Regions from separate parts of the Mesorhizobium sp. WSM4836 genome, predicted to be linked through region 1. Evidence: predicted binding sites of a transcription regulator. Region 1 holds the regulator's gene; each other region holds the start of a gene.
What was found. Region 1 encodes LexA, which represses DNA repair genes until DNA is damaged. Its sites were predicted from a motif close to TGTTCNNNNTGTGTTCNG; they were not measured.
Positions count from the first base shown of each region.

Region 1 (7,200 bases):
GGGCGCCAGCGGCGTCGTCGCCGTAACCATTCGGCTAACAAGATGGCCGCCGGCCGAGTGCCCGGTCAGCATCAGCGGCCCTGCGACCATCGCCGCCGCCTTGCCTATCGCCGCGCCGACTTCCTTGACGATGCCGCCGATGCGCATCTGCGGACAGAGCGTGTAGGACGGCATCGCCACCGCATAGCCGCGATAAACAGCGCCAGCGGCAAGATGCGACCAGAAACTCTTGTCGAATGCCATCCAGTAGCCGCCATGGACGAACACCACGAGCCCCTCGGGCTTGGTGGCCGGCAGGAAAAGATCGAGCCGGTTGCGTGGTTTATCGCCATAGGCCAAGTCGAGCCGCGCCCTGCCCTCGGTCGAAAGCACGTCGCGGAAAACCCGCGCGGGCTCGACCCAGGCCGCCGGCCAGCGATCGCTGCCGGCTATGTTGGCGCCGTTGGCATAGGCGTTGTCCCAATCGGCAATGTGATGTTCGAACACCCTGCGCCCTCCCCGGACAATATGGCCTGCAACGTAGCCGTGATCATCGTGCGGCGCGTCGTCGTCAGCCTCAAGATTCGAGCTCTCGCATCAATCTCAAGTGACAGCCGCCTTGATGGCGAAGCGCGCATCCTTCCACCCACCGGTGCGCAGGATGTCCTCAAGCACTTCGACGGCCTGCCAGACATCGGCATAGCCGACATAGAGCGGGGTGAAGCCGAAGCGCATCGTCGATGGCGCGCGAAAATCGCCGATCACGCCACGTTCGATCAGCGCGCGCATGATCTGGTAGCCATGCTCATGCATGAATGAAATCTGGCTGCCGCGTTTTTTCCCGTCGCGCGTGCTTTCGAGCGTGAGCCCGTAAGTGCCGCACTTTGCCTCGACAAGCTCGATGAACAGATCGGTCAGCGCGATGCTCTTCTTGCGCACTGCCGTCATGTCGACATCGTTCCAGACGTCGAGCGCGCCCTTCAGCGTGCGCATCGACAGGACCGGCTGGGTGCCGCACAGAAAACGGCGGATGCCGGTGCCGGCCGTATAGCCTGGCTCGAAGGCGAATGGCCGTGCATGCCCCCACCAGCCGGTGAGCGGCTGCTGGATGTCGGCAAGATGCCGCTCAGCCGCATAGATGAAGGCAGGCGCGCCCGGTCCGCCATTCAGATATTTGTAGGTGCAGCCAGCGGCAAAATCGGCGTTTGCCTTGTCGAGCTCGACTGGCATCGCACCGGCGGTGTGGCAGAGATCCCAGACGACCATCGCACCGGCTTCCTGGGCCCTGCGCGTCAGCGCGGGCATATCGCGCAGTTCGCCCGACTTGTAGTTGACGTGATTAACCAGCACCACGGCGGTGCGTTCGTCGATCAGCTCTTCGATGGTCGGCGCGTCGACACCCGACAGGCGCAGCAGCGTATCTTTTTGCGTGGAAACCACACCCTCAGCCATGTAGAGGTCGGTCGGAAAACTATCGCCCTCGGCGACGATGACCCGCCGCTCCGGCCGCATGGCCATGGCGGCGTGCAGCAGCTTGTAGATGTTGACCGACGTCGTGTCGCAGACCACCGTCTGGCCGGCCGCGGCACCGATCAGGCGCCCGAGCTGGTCGCCAAGTTCAAGCGGCATGTTGAACCAGCCGGCCGTGTTCCATGCGCGGATGAGATCATGCGACCATTCTTCGGTCGCGGCCTTGCGCAATTCATCGAAAGCGGCACGTGAAGCAGCTCCTAGCGAATTGCCGTCGAGATAGACCACTCCTTGCGGCAACACAAAGCGGTCGCGCATTGCCCGCAGCGGATCCGCGGCATCCATCGCCTTTATGGCCGCGAGATCGGGAATCCCTGTCATGATTTGACTGCTCCCCCAAGATCCAACGCAACGCCGGACACGCATCGACTGTTCTTCCAATACCTGGTTGCGCGCAGCAAGGCTCACCGGCGAGAAGCGCCCTGACCAGGCGGTGGAAACGAGGACTTAACCGAGGTTGGCGTTTTGAGTTCGTTTCGTTCACGGTGCATTGACCAAACCGCAGAGTCGATACGAGTTCAATTCCGTGCCCTTTGCCGACCGGCGGCCGAAGGCCAGCGTGGCCTTTCGGGAAGCCAGAAGAGCGCAAACGAAAGCAGAATCAAGGCGATGAGGCTCGCGGCGGTGAAAATGGGGTACCCCGGTAGAGGCGTCGTTTGTTTCCCGAGCCTTAACGCATTCATTAAACTTTAAACAGTTGCGGAACACAACTGGAACAGATAGTGTTTGTTCTGGGTTTGTTTTTCTGATTCTGTTGGGGGTCGTTATGCTGACACGCAAACAACACGAACTGCTTATGTTCATCCACGAAAGGTTGAAGGAAAGCGGTATCCCGCCTTCCTTCGACGAGATGAAGGAAGCGCTCGACCTGGCTTCCAAATCCGGAATCCACCGGCTGATTACGGCGCTGGAGGAGCGCGGCTTCATTCGCCGTTTGCCCAACCGGGCCCGTGCGCTGGAGGTGCTGCGCCTGCCTGACTCGATCGCCCCCGGCCTCAATGCGGCACGCAAGTTCTCGCCGAGTGTCATCCAGGGCAGTCTTGGGCAAGGCGGTCCTCGGCAAGGCAAGCCGGCCCCTTCGCGCCCTGCAGCCGGCAATGATGACGATGTCGTCGCCGCCATTTCGATCCCAGTGATGGGCCGCATCGCCGCCGGTGTGCCGATCGATGCCATCCAGCACCAGACGCATTCGATTTCGGTGCCGCCGGATATGATCATGGGCGGCGAGCATTATGCGCTCGAGGTCAAAGGTGATTCGATGATCGAGGCCGGCATTTTCGACGGCGACACGGTGATTATCCGCAATGCCGATACGGCGAGCCCCGGTGAGATCGTGGTGGCACTGGTCGACGAGGAGGAAGCGACGCTGAAGCGCTTCCGCCGCAAGGGCGCCTCGATCGCCCTGGAAGCCGCCAATCCGGCCTACGAGACGCGCATCTTCGGACCAGACAGGGTCAAGGTGCAAGGCAAGCTCGTCGGACTGATCCGCCGCTACTGAGTTCCGCCCTTGGCGCCAGCTTTGGGTTTGTCGGCCCTGCGGTATGGCGGCAGGCCCCGTGCCGCGCGTGAAAATTTTCGCTGCACGTGCCAGGGCCGGTATGATTTTTCGATCGCGAAACGGATTTCGGCGCGCGTTGCCGCTTGTGGATCGAAATAGACGGCCGCACTTCCCGCGCGCGCCAGTTGCCGTTTGGTGACGACGAGGACCAGCCGGTCGTAGTAGCAGGGATTATGGGCGGTGGCGTCGTCGATGACGATCAAGCTGGCAAAGGCGCAGGCTGGCCCTGCAGCATCGCGGTCCTTGGCTTGCGCGATGATCGCGCCGGATGGATGCCGGGCAAGGCAGAGACCGTCCGTGCAAATGAACGGCATGCCGGGCGGTAGGTCGGCCGGATCGGCAATGTCGAATTGCGGATCGTTCTTTCCAGGTGTTTCCGGCGCGACGATAGCCTCTGATGTGAGCGCGCGTTTCCAGTTGTCGATGGTGAACTCATTCGGGCCTGCCCGGTTGACCGCGAGTTCACCGCTGCCGATCGGCAGCGCGACCAGCCGTGCGTCCTCCGAGATCAATACATCGGGTACGCGGGTCTGCGTTGTCGTTAGCAAGCCGGCGAGCGCAAAAGGAAGTGCCACGAGCCGCAGCCAGGTCGTCGCCATGCTGGCAATGACGAGGGCGATCGTCACCAAAAGGACAGATCTCAGCGAAATCAGCCCGACCGCATCGATCGGCGAGCGTTCGGAGATCCACCCGGACAGGGCGATCATCGCCGTCAGCCCCTTGCCCATCACGTAGAGGAAAGGCCCGTCCGCGCCGAACGGCATCGCCAGCGCACTGAGGACGGCGAAGGGCATGACGACCAGTGAGACGATAGGCATGATGGCCAGATTGGCGAGCAGGCTGAGCGGCGCCACGCGCTGGAAATGCCATATGGCGAAAAGCGCCGTGGCGCTCCCTGCAATGATCGAGGTCATCGCCAGGCCGCCCATCCCCAGCAGAACCTTTCGAGCGGCAAAGCGTAGCGGCGACCGCCGGGGCGGCGGCGTGGTGGCCCTGCCGGCGCGGTAATCGGACCAGCCTGCATAGGCGCCGACAAGGGCCGCCGTCGCGGCGAAGGACATCTGGAAGCTCGGACCGACCACCTCGTGCGGCGACACCAGAATGACCGCGATGGCCGAGATCGCCAGATTGCGCATGGTGAGCGCGGCCCGGTCGAACAGCACGGCGATAAGCATCACCGCCAACATGATGAAGCTGCGTTCGGCCGCCACCACAATGCCGGAAAAGACGAGGTAGGCCGCAATCGAAAAAAGCGCGGCGGCGGCCGCATATTTCTTGACCGGCCGTCGCGATGAGAAATCCGGAAACAGCGCAAAGGCGCCGCGCAGCAGCGCCATGATGGTGCCGGCGACCAACGCCATATGCAGCCCCGAGATGGAGATGATGTGGTAGATGCCGGTACGCCGCATCGCTTCGTTGATCTCTTCGGGAATGCCGGCGCGCACGCCGACGATCAGCGCAGCAGCAATCTCGCCCTCAGCGCCGCCGATGACGCTGCGGATATGGTCCGCGATGGATTCGCGCGCGTCTTCGATCGCGGAAGAAAGCCGCGCGGCAAGCGGCATGCTGCCCGACGGCACGACTTTCGGATTGCCCAGAAAAAAGCCGCTGCCGCCGATACCGGCGAAATAGCTGTCGAAGGAGAAATCATAGCTGTCGGGCCGCACCGGCCCGGTCGGCGGCAGCAGCCGCGCATAGCCGGCGATCTCGGAACCGGCGGTCAGCTCAGCCGGTATCTTCATCGCCGAAACGCGGACCCGTTCCGGCATGTAGCGCAGTGTCGGCCTGGCAGTCGAGATCACATCGATCGTCAGCCTGATGCGGCCGCTCGCCATGGGCTCGAACGATACGACGCGACCCGTGAGGCGCGTCGAGATTTCGGAACCGAGCATATGCGTTCCGACACGCCAGGTCTCGACCTTGGCGGCAAGCACGCCAAGCGCGCAGAGCAACGCCGCCATGAAGCATAGGCGGGTTCTGGGCCACGACCGCGAGGCGACGGCACAGACGGCTGCCAAGGCGACGATTGCGATCGGCTGTGGAAAGGCTGGCTCTACCGCCAGCGAAAAATATACGACCACCCCGCATGCGAGGAACACCGGCACCAGCAGGAAGGCGACCCCACGGTCGAGCTCCAGGCCGGCCGCCGAGGTTACGCCGTTGCGGAGACGGGACGGTGACGGGAGGCGGAAACGCCGGCGTAGGCGCACGATGGGCTCGGCCGCGGGCACGGGAACCGTTGCTGGGTCGCTCGCCGGCAGCGACCGGGCATCAAAGCGTGGAGCCGGCAGCAAGGCCGGTGCCGGCAGGACAGGCAGGGGCGTGGCAAACAGCAAGCGTTCGCTGACGCCGCTGCCAACGTCCTCGCCCTCGCCCGCACCACGGCCTCGCACAGCCATCGGGTCTGCCCCTTGCGCCCTCGACCTCCTATGCTACATGAACGCGCAACGCGCGAAAGTCCGCAAACCCACTTCCTTCGCCTGCCTGAGAGTTCCATGCCCGACAAGGTCGTCACCCGTTTTGCCCCCTCGCCCACCGGCTATCTGCATATTGGCGGGGCGCGCACGGCGCTGTTCAACTGGCTGTATGCCAAGCACACAGCCGGCACGATGCTGCTGCGCATCGAGGACACCGACCGCGAGCGTTCCACCGATGCGGCAACCGCGGCCATCCTCGACGGGCTTTCCTGGCTCGGCCTGACATGGGACGGTGAGCCGGTGTCGCAGTTCGAGCGTGCGCCGCGCCATCGCGAGGTTGCCGAGGAGCTCGTTCGCATGGGCAAGGCCTATTATTGTTATGCGACGCCTGCCGAGTTGGAGGCAATGCGCGAGAGCGCACGGGCCAAGGGGCTACCTCCCCGCTATGACGGTCGCTGGCGCGACCGCGACCCCTCGGAGGCGCCGGCCGGCGCCAAGGGGGCGATCCGCATCAAGGCGCCGACAGACGGCGAGACGGTTGTGCATGACCGCGTCCAGGGCGACGTGCGCTTTCCCAACAAGGATCTCGACGATTTCATTATTCTGCGCTCGGACGGCAACCCGACCTACATGCATGCCGTCGTCGTCGACGATCACGACATGGGCGTCACCCACATCATCCGCGGCGACGACCATTTGACCAATGCCGCCCGCCAGACGGTGATCTACCATGCCATGGGGTGGGAGGTGCCGTCGATGTCGCATATCCCGCTGATCCACGGTGCCGACGGCGCCAAGCTTTCGAAACGTCACGGTGCGCTCGGCGTCGAGGCCTATCGAGCCATGGGCTACCTGCCAGAGGCGCTGCTCAATTATCTGGCGAGGCTTGGCTGGAGCCACGGCGACGATGAGATCATGTCGATCGCCGACATGATCGCATGGTTCGACATCGGCGACGTCAACAAAGGCGCCGCCCGTTTCGACTTCGCCAAGCTCGAGGCGCTGAACGGCGTGCACATGCGCCGCATGAACGACGCGACGCTGCTCGATATCCTCATCGCCACTCTGCCCTATCTCGAAGGCGGCCCGGCGATCGCAGCTAGCCTCGACGACAGACGCAAGGCGCAATTGCTTGCCGCTTTGCCGGGCCTGAAGGAACGCGCAAAGACGCTGGTCGAACTTGTTGAAAGGGCTGCATTCCTGTTCGTCGAGCGGCCGCTGCCGGTCGACGAGAAGGCGGCGGCGCTGCTCAGCGGTGAGGCGCGCGCGATCCTGCAGGGCGCTCATGCGGCACTGGCCGCGGTTTCTGAATGGTCTGCCGCCTCGGCGGAAGCCGCGATCCGCGACTATGCGCAGGCCGGCGGCCACAAACTCGGCGCCGTGGCCCAACCGTTGCGGGCCGCGCTCACCGGCAAAAGCACCTCGCCCGGCGTCTTCGATGTGCTGGCCGTGCTTGGCCGCGAGGAAAGTCTGGCGCGGATCGCTGATCAAATCGATTAGGAAACTGGCCCAAGAAGATTGGCATTGAAAGGTGTGTTTCGCAGTGCAACATTGGGTCTTGGCCTAAATCTGGCCCGCAGATTCAGTTGCGGGCGCAAATGTGCGTATTCCGATGCTTTTGACGTGTTCAGATATTTTGCTGTTGCCGGCCTGAGGAAACAAAAAGGAGTTTGCTATGACCGAACCTGCGACAAAGATGGAATTTGGCGGCAAAAC
Region 1 covers NZ_JBVVQF010000004.1:165,081-172,280, forward strand. Annotated here, with positions in the region: gene AC0L2P_RS06910 (alpha/beta hydrolase) at 1-486, opposite strand, end outside; gene kynU (kynureninase) at 583-1,830, opposite strand; gene lexA (transcriptional repressor LexA) at 2,276-3,007, shown strand; gene AC0L2P_RS06925 (ComEC/Rec2 family competence protein) at 3,001-5,466, opposite strand; gene gltX (glutamate--tRNA ligase) at 5,563-6,984, shown strand; gene gltA (citrate synthase) at 7,160-7,200, shown strand, end outside.

Region 2 (7,200 bases), on a different contig from region 1:
GAGGCGGATCGCCGTCAGCACGTCCTGCAGCGGGCGCCGTTCCGCCGTATGGTAGAGCACATCGTTGGTCGCCATCAACGGGATGCCGGCCAGCTCGGCCATCGCCGCTGCCTGCTCGATACGGAAGCGGTCGTTGCCGCGGTAATCCGGCGAAACCGCCAGCCGCAGGTTTTCGCCGAAGCGATCTTTGAGCCGGCTAAGCAGTGCGAGGCTGGTTTCCGCGTCCGCCGACAGATCCGGCAGGATGGCCGGCGACAGGAGATCGCCCCATTCGAGAAGATCGCTCTGTTTGAGGAGCGTCGCCCCTTTTTCGTTTTCGTCACGCAGATTGGCCTGTGTCAGCATGCGGCAGAGATGGCCCCAGCCCTTGCGGTCCTGCGGGTAGGCGAGGATGTCCGGCGTGCCGTCGCAAAAAACCAGGCGGCAGCCGGGGTGATAGGGAACACCCTCCACCTTGGCCTGCTGCCAGGCGCGCACCACGCCCGCCACCGTATTGCGGTCGGCGAGACCGATCGCCGAAAACCCCATGAATTTCGCCGCGACCACCAGCTCCTCCGGTTTCGAGGCGCCGCGCAGGAACGAGAAGTTCGACTGGATGCCGAATTCGGCATAGGGGATGGCCGTCAGCGCATTCATGCGAAGACCCCATGCATGAACCAGCGCGGCGAGGGCTGTGAGGCGCCGTAAAGGCCCTGGCGATAGAGCCAGTAACGGCGGCCGTCGGCATCCTCGATGCGGAAATAATCCCGGGTCGGGGAATCTTCTCGTCCCGCCGCCTCTCGCCACCATTCCGGCGCGATGCGTTCCGGCCCTTCGGCGCGCGCGACCCGATAGAGCGTGCGCCGCCAGCGGAAGTTCAAAGGCGGGCCTTCCGGCATTTCGGTGGCCGGCACCTCGATCGGCTCGGGCGAACGGAAAAGCCGGATCGGCCGTTCCGGTTGGAAGACGGTCGAAGGAGCGTCCTTCGCCTTGTCCGGCTGCTTCGGCGGCGAGCTTCTCTGCGGCGCCTCCGTGAAGGGAAGGGTGGCGACGGCGCGCTCCGGCAAATGGCTCTCGACGGCGACCGGCTTCAAGACCGCGCCTTCGCCGAGCCGGGCGCGAATGCGGTCGGCAAAAAGCGCGATATCGGCACCGTCGTCGTTCGTCTCGCCGGCAAGGTCGGCCTGCTGCATGTCGAAGGCGGCGACGGTCAACACCGAAAGGCGCACGAGATCGAAGCCATAGCCGGCGTCGATATCCTGTTCGAGCGCGGCAAACCTTTCGTGGAACAATTTCTGGATCAGCCGCGGCTCGCGCAGAGGCCGCGAGGTGCCGACGGCGATGCGGCTGACGCCGCCATCGACGCGGAAAAGCAGCAGCGCCAGCCGCCTTGCGCCCTCGCCGCGACGCTCGAGGTCGCTCTTCAAGGTGGTCGCCAGCATGCCTGTCAGCCGCTCGATGTCCTCGGTCAGCATGATCGGTTCGGCAAGGTGACGCTCGACCGAAAGCGGCGCCACCGGCAGGCGCGGCGACACGGCCTCCTCGAGGCGGCCAAGCGCCTGGTCGAGGCGCAAGAGCAGCGATGCGCCGAAGCGGCGGGCCAGCGGCGCGCGCGGTGCCGCCATGACGGCGCCCGCCGTGCGCAGGCCGACGCTTTCGAGGCTGGCGCGGACCTCCGGGCCGATGCGCAGCGCCGCCAGCGGCAAAGGTGCGAGAAGCGCTTCCTCCTCGCCATCGGGAACGATGCGGTCGCCGGCAAACCGCACCGCCGCCCAGGCAGCACCAGGCGTGGCGGCAAGCCCGGCGCGGACATCGAAGCCCTGATGGAAAAAACGCGACAGGATATCGTCCAGCATCGAGCGTTCGCCGCCGAAAAGATGGGTGCAGCCGGTGACGTCGAGATAGAGGCCGTCGGTCCCGTCGAGCGCCACCAGCGGGGTATAGCGGTCGCACCAGTCGGCGAGGCCTTCGAGCAGGCGCCGGTCGGCCTCCGGATCGGCCTCCACGATGTCGATCGAGGGATGCATGGCGCGCGCATCGGCTATGCCCATGCCGCGCTTCAGATTAAGCGCCTCGCCCCGCTCGTCGAGGGCGGCGATGCGCTGGGTGTTCCCTTGGCGATGGCTGATCACCAGCGGCAGGTGATCCGACGGCCGGGAACGCCAGGACCGCCCCAGACGCTGCCGCAGGATCCTCTCGGCGGCGAGATGCGGAAACCACAGGGACAGGATTCTTTGGCCGTTCTGGGGCCCATTCCTGAGACCTTCTTTCCTCGCCCCGTCTTTCTTCGAATATGCGTTCATCGGGGTTCCACTCCAGTGTGAACTTTCCGGGCAAGGCCGTGCGGCTCTTGCCGATGGTGACGGTGAAGGCGGGCCGGCCGATCGAACCGGCGAGCGGCCCGGCAAGCGTCTTACGCGTTGCCGCTGGTGCCGCCGACAGGATGAGGCGGACGGGCGCTGCCGTCGGCTCGGGCTCGCCGGCCTGGCGCAGCAGGAACAGCGGCCGGCCGGCACTCTGCGCCCGGGCGTGCAGCCGCCGCGTCGCGGTGAGGTCCAGCCGCTGCGGGTTGCCGCGGATTTCGAGGATGACAGCGGCCAGCGCCGTCATTCGGGCAGCCTCTTCGGCGACCCACAGCGCATCGAGCAGCCTTGGCGCCTCGGAAAACAGCAATTGCTCCGGCTCGATGCCGAAAAAGGCGTGAAGCCCCCTGGCATAGGGAAAGCCGGCCTCGCGGAAAACCTCGGATGTGCCGATCCACAGCACCGGCAGTCGCGCCCCCTGGCTGAGGATCAGGCTAGTGAGCGACAAGGCAAAACCGGCGACGGCTCCGGCATCGCGGGTCGTGACGCCATGAAACTCGTTCAGCGCCGCCTTCGGCAGGCCGCCGCCCAGCGCAGCATCGAGGCGCTCGGCACCGGTGCGCAAAAACGCATCGGGCGGCGCCACGGCAAGACCGCGCCGGACAATGGTCAGAGGCCGAGCGGGTGTCGGACTCTGGCGAGGGACATCCGCGTCAAACGACGAACCGGCCGGCGCCTCCAAGCGCTCGGGCAAGGTCCCTTCGATCTTCGCGATCTGGCGGCGCAGGGCAAAAACAGTCTCCCGCGCCACGGCGCTTGTCGCCATGACGGTCAGCTTCCACTCACAATTGTTCCTGTTATGTTCCATATAGATTCCAGAGGCCGTCCGAAGAGTCAAGCGGAGTCATGAGGAATTTATTCCTGCCCAGCCCGACCATTTGCCGAGTCCGGCCTGAAAGCCTATATGCCGGGATCAAAGGACAAAGCATGGCTCGCATCTACCAAACACGCATCTGGCACGACCAGCTTTCGCCAACGATGGAGGAAATCGAGCTCCTGGCGCTGGAAGCCTATGCCCATCTGCCGGAGGAGTTTCGCAAGCTGACCGGCGAGATCGTCATCCAGATCGCCGAATTCCCGACCGACGAGATCATGGACGACCTTTCGCTGGAAACGCCGTTCGACCTGCTCGGCCTGTTCGAGGGGCGCGGCATCGCCGAGCGCTGGAATCCGCAGACCGGCGAAGGCCCGAACCGCATCACGCTCTATCGTCGCGCCATCCTCGATTACTGGGCCGAGAACGAGGAGACGCTGGGCGACATCGTCACCCATGTGCTTATCCACGAGATCGGCCACCATTTCGGCCTGTCGGACGATGACATGGAGAAGATCGAAGAGGCAGCGGAGTAGGATGTGCTGATATTCAGGTGATGCCGGCCTGCGAACGGCGGCTTCCTGCGCTTCCGGTGCTCACGTACCCAAAAGTACGCTCCGCTCCGGTTCTCGGAAACCACCATTCTCGGTGCGGCCTGACCTGAATCTCAACACACCCTGCTTCGGCGCTTTTGCAAAGCCTACCAGTCGCTGAGCTTGGTGTCGGGGCCATATTCCTGGCCCTCGATGTCCTTCACCACAGCCTGGCCGCAGCGCATGGTCTTGGCCTTCTTGTCATAGGCATAGGTCGGCGAGCCGAACAGATGCCAGCCCTTGTTGAGCGCCGTTGTCACCTTGTGGCAGAAGGTGGCGTCGTCCGGGCCGGATAAAAAGCGGTAGAGTTTCATTCTTCAATCCTGTGGTGAGTTGCACTATCATGTCCGAACAGCGGCGGCCTTCGCCAGCAGTTTTTCGGCCTGCGCCAGATGCAGCCGCTCGACCATCTTGCCGTTCAGTGCAACTACCGCCTTGCCGGTATTTTCGGCAAGCGCGAAGGTATCCTTGACCGCGCGCGCCTCGGCTATTGCTTCGGGCGACGGCGCAAAGGCGCGGTTCGCGGCCTCGATCTGTGCCGGATGGATCAGCGACTTGCCGTCAAAACCCATGGCGGCCGCTTCCGTGCACTCGCGCGCAAACCCGTCCATATCGCGAAAATCATTGAAGATGCCATCGAGCAGGTCGAGGCCGCCGGCGCGCGCCGCCAGCACCATCTGCATCAGCCATGGCATGAGATAGCGTCGGTCGGGCGTGGCGAGAATGCCCGTGTCCTTGACCAAATCGTTCGTTCCGGCAACGAAACAAACCAGTCGAGAGGCCGGGTCGCGGCCGAGTTCGGCAATCGGCCCGATGTTGAGCAGCGCCTTGGGCGTCTCGATCATCGCCCATAGCTTGACTTCGTCGGGGATAAAATTGTCGTCGAGCACGTCGCCGGCCTCGAGAATGTCGCGCGGCGTGTCGACCTTGGGCAGCAGGATGGCGTCGGGCGTGCATTTTGCCGCGGCCAGCAGATCGTCGGCGCCCCATTCGCTCGACAGCGCGTTAATGCGCACCACCATCTCGCAGCGCCGATCGGAACGACCGGCGAAAATCCCCGCCAGCTTCTCGCGCGCGGAAAGCTTGTCGGCCGGGGCGACAGCGTCCTCGAGATCGATAACGACGGCATCGCAGGCCAGCGACGGGATTTTTGCCAGCGCCTTGTCGTTCGAAGCCGGGACGTAAAGCACCGAGTGGCGCGGGCGGGAGGGTCCGGTGGTCATCTCCGATCTATGCCGCCTGCAGCCGGCCGAGGCAAGCCGTGCAAAAAAACTGCACGCAATTTCGGAAAATCTCCTCCTCTCCGCCCCGCTTGCCACCCGGCAGAATGCGACAGGGGCCGCATGCAAGAGCAAACGAACTCCCGTTGGTCCCTGCCGTACCGGCTTCGCCGCGAAAGCTGGTGGCTCGTCGATCCGCCCCGGAGTTCGGCGAACCTCGTCCCTTTCGTCCGAAAATCCGCGCCCACTGGCCGCATCAACGCCGCCGAGGAAGCCCGATCATGAGAGTATTCCTCTCGGCGGCGCCGAGCTATTGCAGCCGCTTCGGCGTTGCCGTCCTGCTCGTCGCGCTGGCCGATTTTTTCTTCTATGGCCAACCGGCGGGCATCACGTTTTTCCTGTTCGGCGTTGCGATTGCAGCAGCGAGCATGGCTCTCCATCCTCTCGGCGTCTTCAACGATGGCAGGTTCTGGTTCAAGCCGGTTGCGCTGCTTGTGGCGCTGCTGCCGCTTGTGGAAAATGTCAGCGCACTGTCCATCTCGATCGCGCTGGCGGCGCTGACAGTTTTCGCGCTTTCACTGGCCGGGCGGTTGCGGCGTAGCTTTGCGCGCATCGCCGGCCAACTCTCGCTGTTCCTGCTTGCAGCGCCATTTCGGCTCGCCCTGGATTTCTTCCGCTGGCGCAAGGCGGCGCGGCGGCTTGGCCGGCGGCGCGTGCGCCTTGCGGCGATCGCCGTCTGGGTCATGCCGCTGAGCCTTGGCGCGGTGTTCCTCGCGCTGTTCGGCGCCGCCAATCCGGTCATCGAATATTGGTTTTCGCTGATCGACCTGATGGCACTGCTCGACCTCGTCCAGCTGCCACGTCTCGCCTTCTGGCTATTCGTGCTTGCCGGCGTCTGGGCCTTTCTGCGGCCGCGCCTGCCGCGCTTTCTCCGTCGCCGCAGGGTGTTGCCAGCCGGCGCACCGGCGATGCCGGCCACCAGGACCACCATCGAGGACATCGTCTTCGGCAAGGCTGCCATCTTCCGCGCGCTCGTCGTCTTCAACATCCTGTTCGCGGTGCAGAGCGCACTCGACGTCACCTATCTGTGGGGCGGCATCGCGCTTCCCGACGGGCTGACCTATGCCGCCTACGCGCATCGCGGCGCCTACCCGCTGATCGTCACGGCGCTGTTGGCCGCCGGCTTCGTGCTGGCGGCGCTGAGGCCCGGAAGTGCGACCTCCGGCGATCCGCTCATCCGCCGGCTGGTTTATGTCTTGGTGGCGCAGAACATTCTCCTGGTGATCTCGTCGATCCTGCGGCTTGATCTCTATATCGGCATCTATGCGCTGACCTATTGGCGTGTCGCCGCCTTCGTCTGGATGGGGCTGGTGGCGGCGGGCCTTATCCTGATCATAGCCCGCATCGCGCGCGAAAAGTCGAACGAATGGCTGCTTTCCGCCAATCTTCTGACGCTATCGGCGACGCTCTATGCCTGCTCGTTCATCAACTTTGCCACGCTGATCGCCAACTACAATGTCGACCATTCCCTCGAAATGACCGGCCAAGGCACCCAGCTGGACGTCTGGTACCTGCGCTCGCTCGGGCCCGGCGCCTTGCCGGCGCTCGATCGCTTCGTCCAGCACCAGAGCAGGACGGTTTCCGCGGAGGATGCCTCCATCCGCGAACTTGCCGGCTGGTATGCACAGGACGAAGCACGCTTCCGCGCCGGCCAGGAAAACTGGCGCGCATGGAGCTTTCGCAATTGGCGGCTCGATCGCACCCTCGACAGGCGTGCCCCGTTCGTGGTTCCTCCGATGTCCGAACCCTTCTTGCCGGGCCGCTGATTTGATGCCGCACCACATACTGGTCGCCGACGACGATCCGCACATTCGCGAAATCATCTGCTTCGCGCTCGAAAAGGCCGGCATGAAAACGCTGGCGGTGCCGGACGGCGCGGCTGCCTTGCAGGCGATAGAGCGCCGTGCTCCCGATCTTGTCGTGCTCGATATCGGCATGCCGGAAATGGACGGGCTGGAAGTGTGCCGGCGGCTGCGCCACACATCCGACGTGCCGGTGCTGTTCCTGTCCGCGCTGGATGAAGAGATCGACCGCATCCTCGGCCTGGAAATGGGCGGCGACGATTATGTCACCAAGCCGTTCAGCCCGCGCGAGCTGGTCGCCCGCGTCAACGTTATTCTGCGCCGCGCCCGGCCCACGCCGGAACCGCCCGACGACCGGCAATTCTCGCA
Region 2 covers NZ_JBVVQF010000010.1:176,660-183,859, reverse strand. Annotated here, with positions in the region: gene AC0L2P_RS14755 (error-prone DNA polymerase) at 1-636, opposite strand, end outside; gene AC0L2P_RS14750 (DUF6504 family protein) at 633-2,111, opposite strand; gene AC0L2P_RS14745 (ImuA family protein) at 2,044-3,108, opposite strand; gene AC0L2P_RS14740 (metallopeptidase family protein) at 3,270-3,692, shown strand; gene AC0L2P_RS14735 (DUF1737 domain-containing protein) at 3,857-4,063, opposite strand; gene AC0L2P_RS14730 (HpcH/HpaI aldolase/citrate lyase family protein) at 4,091-4,972, opposite strand; gene AC0L2P_RS14725 (DUF4153 domain-containing protein) at 5,251-6,795, shown strand; gene AC0L2P_RS14720 (response regulator) at 6,800-7,200, shown strand, end outside.
Region 2: AC0L2P_RS14745 (ImuA family protein) is a predicted target of LexA. The motif match lies at 3,132-3,149, and genes of this name have one in related genera.

Region 3 (7,200 bases), on a different contig from region 1:
GCAAGGCACGCCAGGGTCATCGCCAGCGCAAGGCGGTGATTGACCAGATGAAGCCGAGCCGCGCTCTGTTCCTGGCGGCGATCCGCCCGGCGCAGTCGGCCGACGAGGCGATCGAGGACGCCGCCCGCTTCCTGTCGATATTCCGCAACATGCCGCGCTGGCGGCAGGAAAGGCGCGCCGCCGACCTCACCCGTGCGAGGCAGCAGCGCCTCTTCGCCCGTTTCTTCCGCCGCTACGGCCACCGCCTCTGGGCGCTCGAGACCGTCTGTAGGCGCGCGGGCCTCCCTTGCAACTCAAAAACGGATATTGCGATCGCCGACGTCGCACCGTATGTCTCCGCCCGATGAGCGAGATCGAATTCCGTCGCGCGCAAGCGCCCGACCTGCCGGCGATCGTTGCAATGCTTGCCGACGATGTGCTCGGAGCAGACCGGGAAGACCCGTCGACGCCGCTTGCGCCGTCCTATCTCAATGCCTTCAGCGCAATCGATGCCGATCCCAACCAGTTGCTGGCCGTTGCCGTCGACGCTGGGCAAGTGGTCGGAACGCTGCAGCTCAGCTTCCTTCCAGGCATTTCGAGGAAAGGCGCCTGGCGCGGCCAGATCGAAGGCGTTCGCGTCGCCCGGCAATGGCGTTCTCGCGGCGTCGGCAAGCTGATGATCGAATGGGCGATTGAAACGTGCCGTTCGCGCAATTGCAGCTTCGTCCAGCTCACCACGGACAAGGGTCGACGCGAGGCGCACGCTTTTTACGAACGCCTCGGTTTCGCCGCCAGTCATCTCGGCTACAAGATGGCGCTGTAGCGCTCGATCGGCTGATTGCCGAAGTCGGCGCTGCCCCTCATCCGCCTGCCGGCATCTTCTCCCGTAGTGACGGGAAAAGGGGCTGTCCGCAACCGGCACTTTGCTGCAACTTTGGTGATTGGCGAAACCATCGACGAAGGCGTCCTTCTCCCCGTCACCATACGGGGAGAAGTGCCCAGCAGGGCGATGAGGGGCGGCGCCAACCTGAAGCGATTGCCCCTCCGCGCTGCTTGACAATCCGCCCACAATGTTCTCTTTATGTTCCCACCACAACTCGAGATAATGCGGCGTTCGAACCGCCGCGGGCGAACGGGCCGGATGGACGCCAACATCCTCCACGCGGATCTGGATGCCTTCTATGCCTCGGTCGAACAATTGCTTGACCCGGCCTTGCGCGGCAAGCCGATTGCCGTCGGCGGCGGGGTGGTGCTTGCCGCATCCTATGAAGCCAAGGCGTTCGGCGTGCGCGGCGGTATGCCGGGACGGCGGGCGCGGGAACTCTGCCCGCAACTCATCTTCGTCGGCGGCCATTTCAGGGACTATCAGCGGCTGGGCGATGCGGCTATTCAAGTGCTCGGCGATTTCACGCCGTTGGTCGAGCGGATTTCGATCGACGAGGCCTTTGCCGACGTCGCGGGCTGCACCCATTTGTTCGGCTCGCCGGCCGAGATCGCCGGCAAGATCCGCCGCCGCGTGCGGGCCGAGCTCGGCTTGCCGATCTCGGTCGGCGTAGCCCGCACCAAGCATCTGGCCAAGATCGCCTCGCAGGTCGCAAAGCCCGACGGGCTGGTGGTGGTCGATCCGCGCCACGAGCTGGAGTTCCTGCACCACCTGCCGGTCGAGCTGATGTGGGGTGTCGGCCCGGTCATCAGGGAGCGGCTGGCCGGCATCGGCGTCAACACCATCGGCGAGCTGGCCAAGACCAATAGTGGAGCGCTGGAGCGCCTGCTCGGGCCGGCGGCCGGAGAGAAACTCAACGCGCTGGCGTGGAACCGCGATCCGCGCAAGCTCGAGACGCAGCGCCGCGCGCGATCGGCCGGCGCGCAGTCGGCGCTCGGCCGCAAACCGGCCGAAGAGCAGGTCTTCGTGCCCGCTTTGCTGCATTTGGCCGACAGGGTCGCCACCAGATTGCGGGCGAAATCCAGGCCCGGCCGCACCGTGACGGTTCGCGTCCGCTTTGCCGATTTGCGCTCGGTGACGCGCTCGATCACGCTCGACCAGCCGATATCGGCAACCGCCATGCTGGCCGAAATCGCCGAGGCGCTGGTGCGCAAGGTGCTCATCGACTATCCGCACGAAAAGACCATCTCGCTGCTGGCGGTCGCGGTCTCGCAGCTGGAGCAGCATGCCGGCCTGCAACTGGAACTGCCGCTCGGGCTCGACGACGACCGCCGCCGCCCCGGCACCAGCAAGGGCGCCGCGCGCTGGACCGCGGATCGCGCCGTCGACAAGATCCGCGACCGCTTCGGCTGGGAGGCGGTCGGCTACGCCTCGGTCGCGCTCGGACTACAGCGGTCGGTTCCCGACGCCTTTCGCGAACTGGCCGAAAAGGAATTGTGAGCCGCCCGGCCGGGGCGAACGTCTGGCGATGGCGATCTCGAAAAGACTATCCGGCTGGAGTCAGCGGCGACACGGCCGGTCCGTTCAAGGCCGTGCCGTCGACGGCAAAATGCGAGCCGTGGCAGGGGCAGTCCCAGCAGCGTTCCAACGAGTTCCAATGGACATGGCAGCCGACATGGGTACATGAGGCTGAGCGCTTGTGGAGCGTGCCGTCCTCATCGCGGAAAGCCGCCACTTTGGTAAGTCCCTCGCGGACGATAGCGCCCTCTCCCGGCCGCAGCTTATCGGCGGAATCGATTTCGCCAGGCGCGACATACTCGGCAAAACTCCTGATCGCTGTCGCATTCTCCACCAGATAATCGCCGATCGCGCGTGCCGTCTTGCGGGAGGGCTCGTAAAGTTCCCGCCAAGGGCTTTCCCCCTTCAGGATCAGGTCGGAAATCAATTGGCCGGCGACGACCCCATGAGTGATGCCCTGGCCGGAATCGCCGGTAGCCACGAAGACATGCCGGTTGCCAGGATTGCGGCCGATGAACCCGGCATAGTCGACGGTCTCCATCACCTGCCCCGACCATCGGTTGGTTTCGGTGCCGATATCGGGCACCAATTTCTTGATCCAGGCCTCCAGGGCCGCGAAGCGATCGTTGGCATCGTCGGCCTGCCCTGTCTTATGGTCTTCACCACCGACGATCAAAAAGTCGGCCTTGCCTTCGCCAGGCTGCAGCCGAACGTAGTGATAGGGATCCAGCGTGTCCCAATAGAGTGCATCCGGCAAAACGTCGTGGGCGATCTCGAACGCCATCGCGTAGGTCCGATAGGGTGCTTGCTTGGTATGGAGCGCGAGCCGATCGTTGATCGGCGAGTTGGTGGCGACAACGGCCGATCTGGCAGACACGGCAAAGTCCGAGACCGTGCTTACGCGCACGCCGCCGTCGGTCTCCTCGACCTTGTCGACGATGGTCTCCGCATAAAGCGCGCCGCCGCGCGCGCGAATGCCGGCAGCAAGCCCGCGGAGATATTTGAGCGGGTGAAATGTCGCCTGATCGGCGTAACGAAGGACGGGCGCGTCCGAAAAGCCTGCAAGCGGCACGCCCACGATTTTCTCGACGCCGACTCCGATTTCCCGAGCGGCGTCCAGTTCGCGCTCGATAACGGATTCCTTTCTGCCTGACGCCGGAAACAGAAAGCCGTCGAGCCGGCGGAAATCACACGCGATACCCTCCGCTTCCTGGATCGATTGGATACGGTCGATAGCGGCCGACTGGCTTTGGTAGTAAATCCGCGCCAGTTCCTCGCCGCGCAATTTGATCAGTTCCGAAAAATAGTCGTCGCAGATCGATGACAAATGCGCGGTGGTGCGGGCCGTCATGCCGCTTCCGATCCGGCCGCGATCGAGCACCGCCACCTTTTGCCCGGCACTGGCCAACTCGTACGCGACCGACAGTCCGGCAATTCCAGACCCGACGACCACGACATCGACCTGTTCACTCCGCTCGAGCGGAACCGTATCAGGCGCGACTTCGGTTGCCGCCCAAAGGGATACAGTCCTTTCATCGCTGACATTCATGGCGGAACTCTCCCGACGGGATAGCCGGTAAACGGATGCGACAGTTCAAAGTTCCTCGGCGCCTTTGATGCCATGATGCTCAGTGTCGTCCGGAACGGCCGGAGGTCTGATATGTCTCCGGCCCCTCACCCGTCCACGGTTTCAATCTCCGCGTCGACCAGGCACCAGGGCGCATAGCGGAAGTCGCGGATCTGGATGACCTGATCGCCCGCCCATTCGACCAGCATGAAGCCGCGCACGGTGCCGTCGGCCGCCTGCGGGTCGCGGATCAGGATCGCCGGCCTGCCGTCGACGAAGCCGAGCGACAATGTCCAGTCGCTGATACGGTCGTAATTGCCGAAATAGGTCGACACCTCGGCCTTGCCGCGCAGGCGGACGCGGTTGACGACATCGAGCCGGACGTCCTCGGCGATCAGTGCCCTGACCGCGTCGAAGTCGCGCGCGTTGAACAGGTCGACATAGCGCCGCAGCCGGCGCTCGTCATCGGCGTCGAGCCTCGGGGCGAGCGCCTGTTCGGGCTGCAGCGCCAGCAGCTTGAGCTGCGCCCGCCCGCGATGCAGCGCGGCCTTGGTGGCGGCGAGCGTCGCGCCGGTAACCTCGCAGGTTTCTTGCAGGCTGAGGCCGAGCACGTCGACCAGGATCACGGCGCTGCGCTGCGGCACCGAAAGCTGCATGAAGGAGTGCAGGCCGGTCTGGGCGGCGAGCCGGCTGTCGGCGCTGCCGGAGGGATCCTCGATCACGCTCATGTCGGCCTCGGTCATGCGCGACCTTTCCCGATGGCGCCGCCGCAGGTGATCCTGCGCGGCATTGTGGGCGATACGAAACAGCCATTGCTCCGGCCGTTCGACCATGGCGCCGCCGTCGATCGCCTGCAGCACCTTGATCAGCACCTCCTGGACGATGTCCTCGCCGTCGATCACCGAGCCGGCCATGCGCGCGCAGTAGCGATGCAGCCTTGGCCGCAACCCGACGAGCATCGCCTCCAAAGTCGCCCTGTTCATTTTCGGCGTAGCGTCCCATTTCTGCGCGAGCGGCATGCAGGCACTATCCCGCCTTCTGATCCGCCAGCATACGATAGTTGCCGATGACTTTGACAGGTGATCGCATTGCCGGGGTCGAACGGCGCTGGGCGTGGTTTTCCGCAAATGCCTTGAAGGCGGCAAGCCCGGTCAGCGCCGACGAATCGCCGTCCTGGCCAACGATGTGGACGAACGAGCCGTCGTCCAATTCGAGCACGAGATAGCGCACCGTCGGCGGCGCCGCCTCGCCCAGCGCTTCGAACACCTTTTCGACCAGCGCGCGGTTGTCGTTCAGGTCGGCTTGGTTCACGCCGTATCGAATGAGTGCGTAGTCCATTGTCGTCTCCTGACTGGTTGGTATGAACGAAGGACGACCGGCTGCGCCAAAAAGATTCTCCTTGCCGAAGAATCTTTTCGGTCGCCCGCATCGTCTTTCCCGCGTGGGCGGCTGCGCGGCAGCCATCAAGCAGGAGCGACGATCATGCATATCCAGTTTGCCGAGCTACCGGCGTTCGACCAGGACCGCGCCAAGGCGTTCTACACCAGGCATCTCGCCTGTCAGGTCATGGCCGACCAGAAGATGGGCGATGACGGCTGGCGCTGGATCGAGCTGGCCTTTCCGTATGCCGTGACGAACCTGCATTTCACCAGGCGCGCCGACGACGCCCCCGGCGCGGAGCCCGTATTGGTGCTGGTCGACGAAAATGTCGGAGCAATGATCGCGGCGTTGAAGGCGGACGGCGTCGAGATCCTTACCGACCCGCATGAGGCGACGTGGCAGCCGGGGCGCACGGTGGCGGAGTTTCGCGACAGCGAAGGCAACCGCATGGTCCTCGCCAGCCGATAAGCCGCCGGGAGCCCTCTGTCCGGCGCGGCGTCGTACCTAAGTCCTACCTCCGGCCGGACCGTAGGCCCTGCTTCCTTCGTGTTATTATTTCGTGACCTCTGCGCGCCGGAACCTTCCCTTGCATCGGACGTTCGGGCGCTATATTCGCGATGCCTCATATTTAGGCAGGCGGAGGAAATGCGAATAAGGGCGGGTGGCAAACAAACATGGGCCGGGGAGGAGCATCTTACCATGTCGAACCGTAAAATCGGAATATCCCACAGTTTGGGGCTGCGCGTTGCTGACCTCAAATCCAGAATGCAAACTGCCCAGATTACCGAGCACGAGATCAAGACGTTTCAAAAGGTTGCCGCCATCATGAGCGGCGCCGAAGGCTCCCTGCGCCTCGACGCGGACGATCTGATTGCCGCGTCCTTCCTTGTCGATCCCTTGGAAGATCTCCCGCTCTCTAGTTGAAAGCACTGACCGCAGGTCGAAATCCTATCGGGTTTGAACCTGTGATTGCTGGCGCCGGAGCATCCGCCAGCCCAAGCCGCATGCGAGGATGACGTTGGCCAGCGCAAGGCCGGAAAGCGCGGCCAACGTCCCATGCGGGCCGAATTGCTCCAGCAGCAATGCGCCGGCCGAGGGTGCCGCCGCCTGGGCGATCAGGCTCGGCATGGCGAGGCGGCCCATCAGCTTCGCGTAGCCGTTCGAGCCGCACAGCGCGAGCGGCAACGTCCCCCGCGCGATGGATTCGAGGCCGATGCCCGCGCCGTAGAAGCCGAGCGCCAGCGGGATGACCGGCATGCCGGCCCAGAGCGCCGAAACGCCGATCGCGACGAAGGTAACCGAGGCGAACTTGGTCAGGATCGGATGGTGATAGCGCGCGATGGTCATCTCGATCGCACGCGCCGCCACCTGGGACGGGCCGACCAACGCGCCGAGCCCGACGGCAGCGGCCAGCGCCATGCCGCTGCCTTGCAGGATGGTGAGCAGATGCACCGACAGCGTCGAGGAGATCACCGCTGCAAGCGTAAGTGTCGCGGCCAGAACGATCATGATCGACGGATCGGGATTGCCTTCGAGGGCCGGCCTCGCCTGGTTCAATCCCGGTTCGACTGGCGGTTGCGGCACCTCGTGGGGCAGGATCACCAGGTAGAGCGGAAGCGCAATCACCAACTGAACAGCCGCGTACACCAGGCGGGTGCCGCGCCAGCCGACTTCCCCCAGCAGAAAGGCCGAGATCGGCCAGCAGATCGTGCTGGCAAAACCGCCGAACAGCGTCAGCGTGGTGATGGCGGAGCGCGCGCCATGGCCATAGCGGCGGCCAAGCGTTGCAAAAGCGGCATCGTAGAGCCCCGCCCCCATGCCCAGGCCGATGACCAGCCAGGCAGCGATATACGCCGCAAGGTTGGGGGCAACG
Region 3 covers NZ_JBVVQF010000021.1:48,237-55,436, reverse strand. Annotated here, with positions in the region: gene AC0L2P_RS22980 (hypothetical protein) at 1-347, shown strand, start outside; gene AC0L2P_RS22975 (GNAT family N-acetyltransferase) at 344-802, shown strand; gene dinB (DNA polymerase IV) at 1,121-2,362, shown strand; gene AC0L2P_RS22965 (FAD-dependent oxidoreductase) at 2,409-3,929, opposite strand; gene AC0L2P_RS22960 (sigma-70 family RNA polymerase sigma factor) at 4,055-4,966, opposite strand; gene AC0L2P_RS22955 (hypothetical protein) at 4,974-5,285, opposite strand; gene AC0L2P_RS22950 (VOC family protein) at 5,430-5,795, shown strand; gene AC0L2P_RS22945 (hypothetical protein) at 6,027-6,251, shown strand; gene AC0L2P_RS22940 (MFS transporter) at 6,276-7,200, opposite strand, start outside.
Region 3: dinB (DNA polymerase IV) is a predicted target of LexA. The motif match lies at 1,051-1,068, and genes of this name have one in related genera.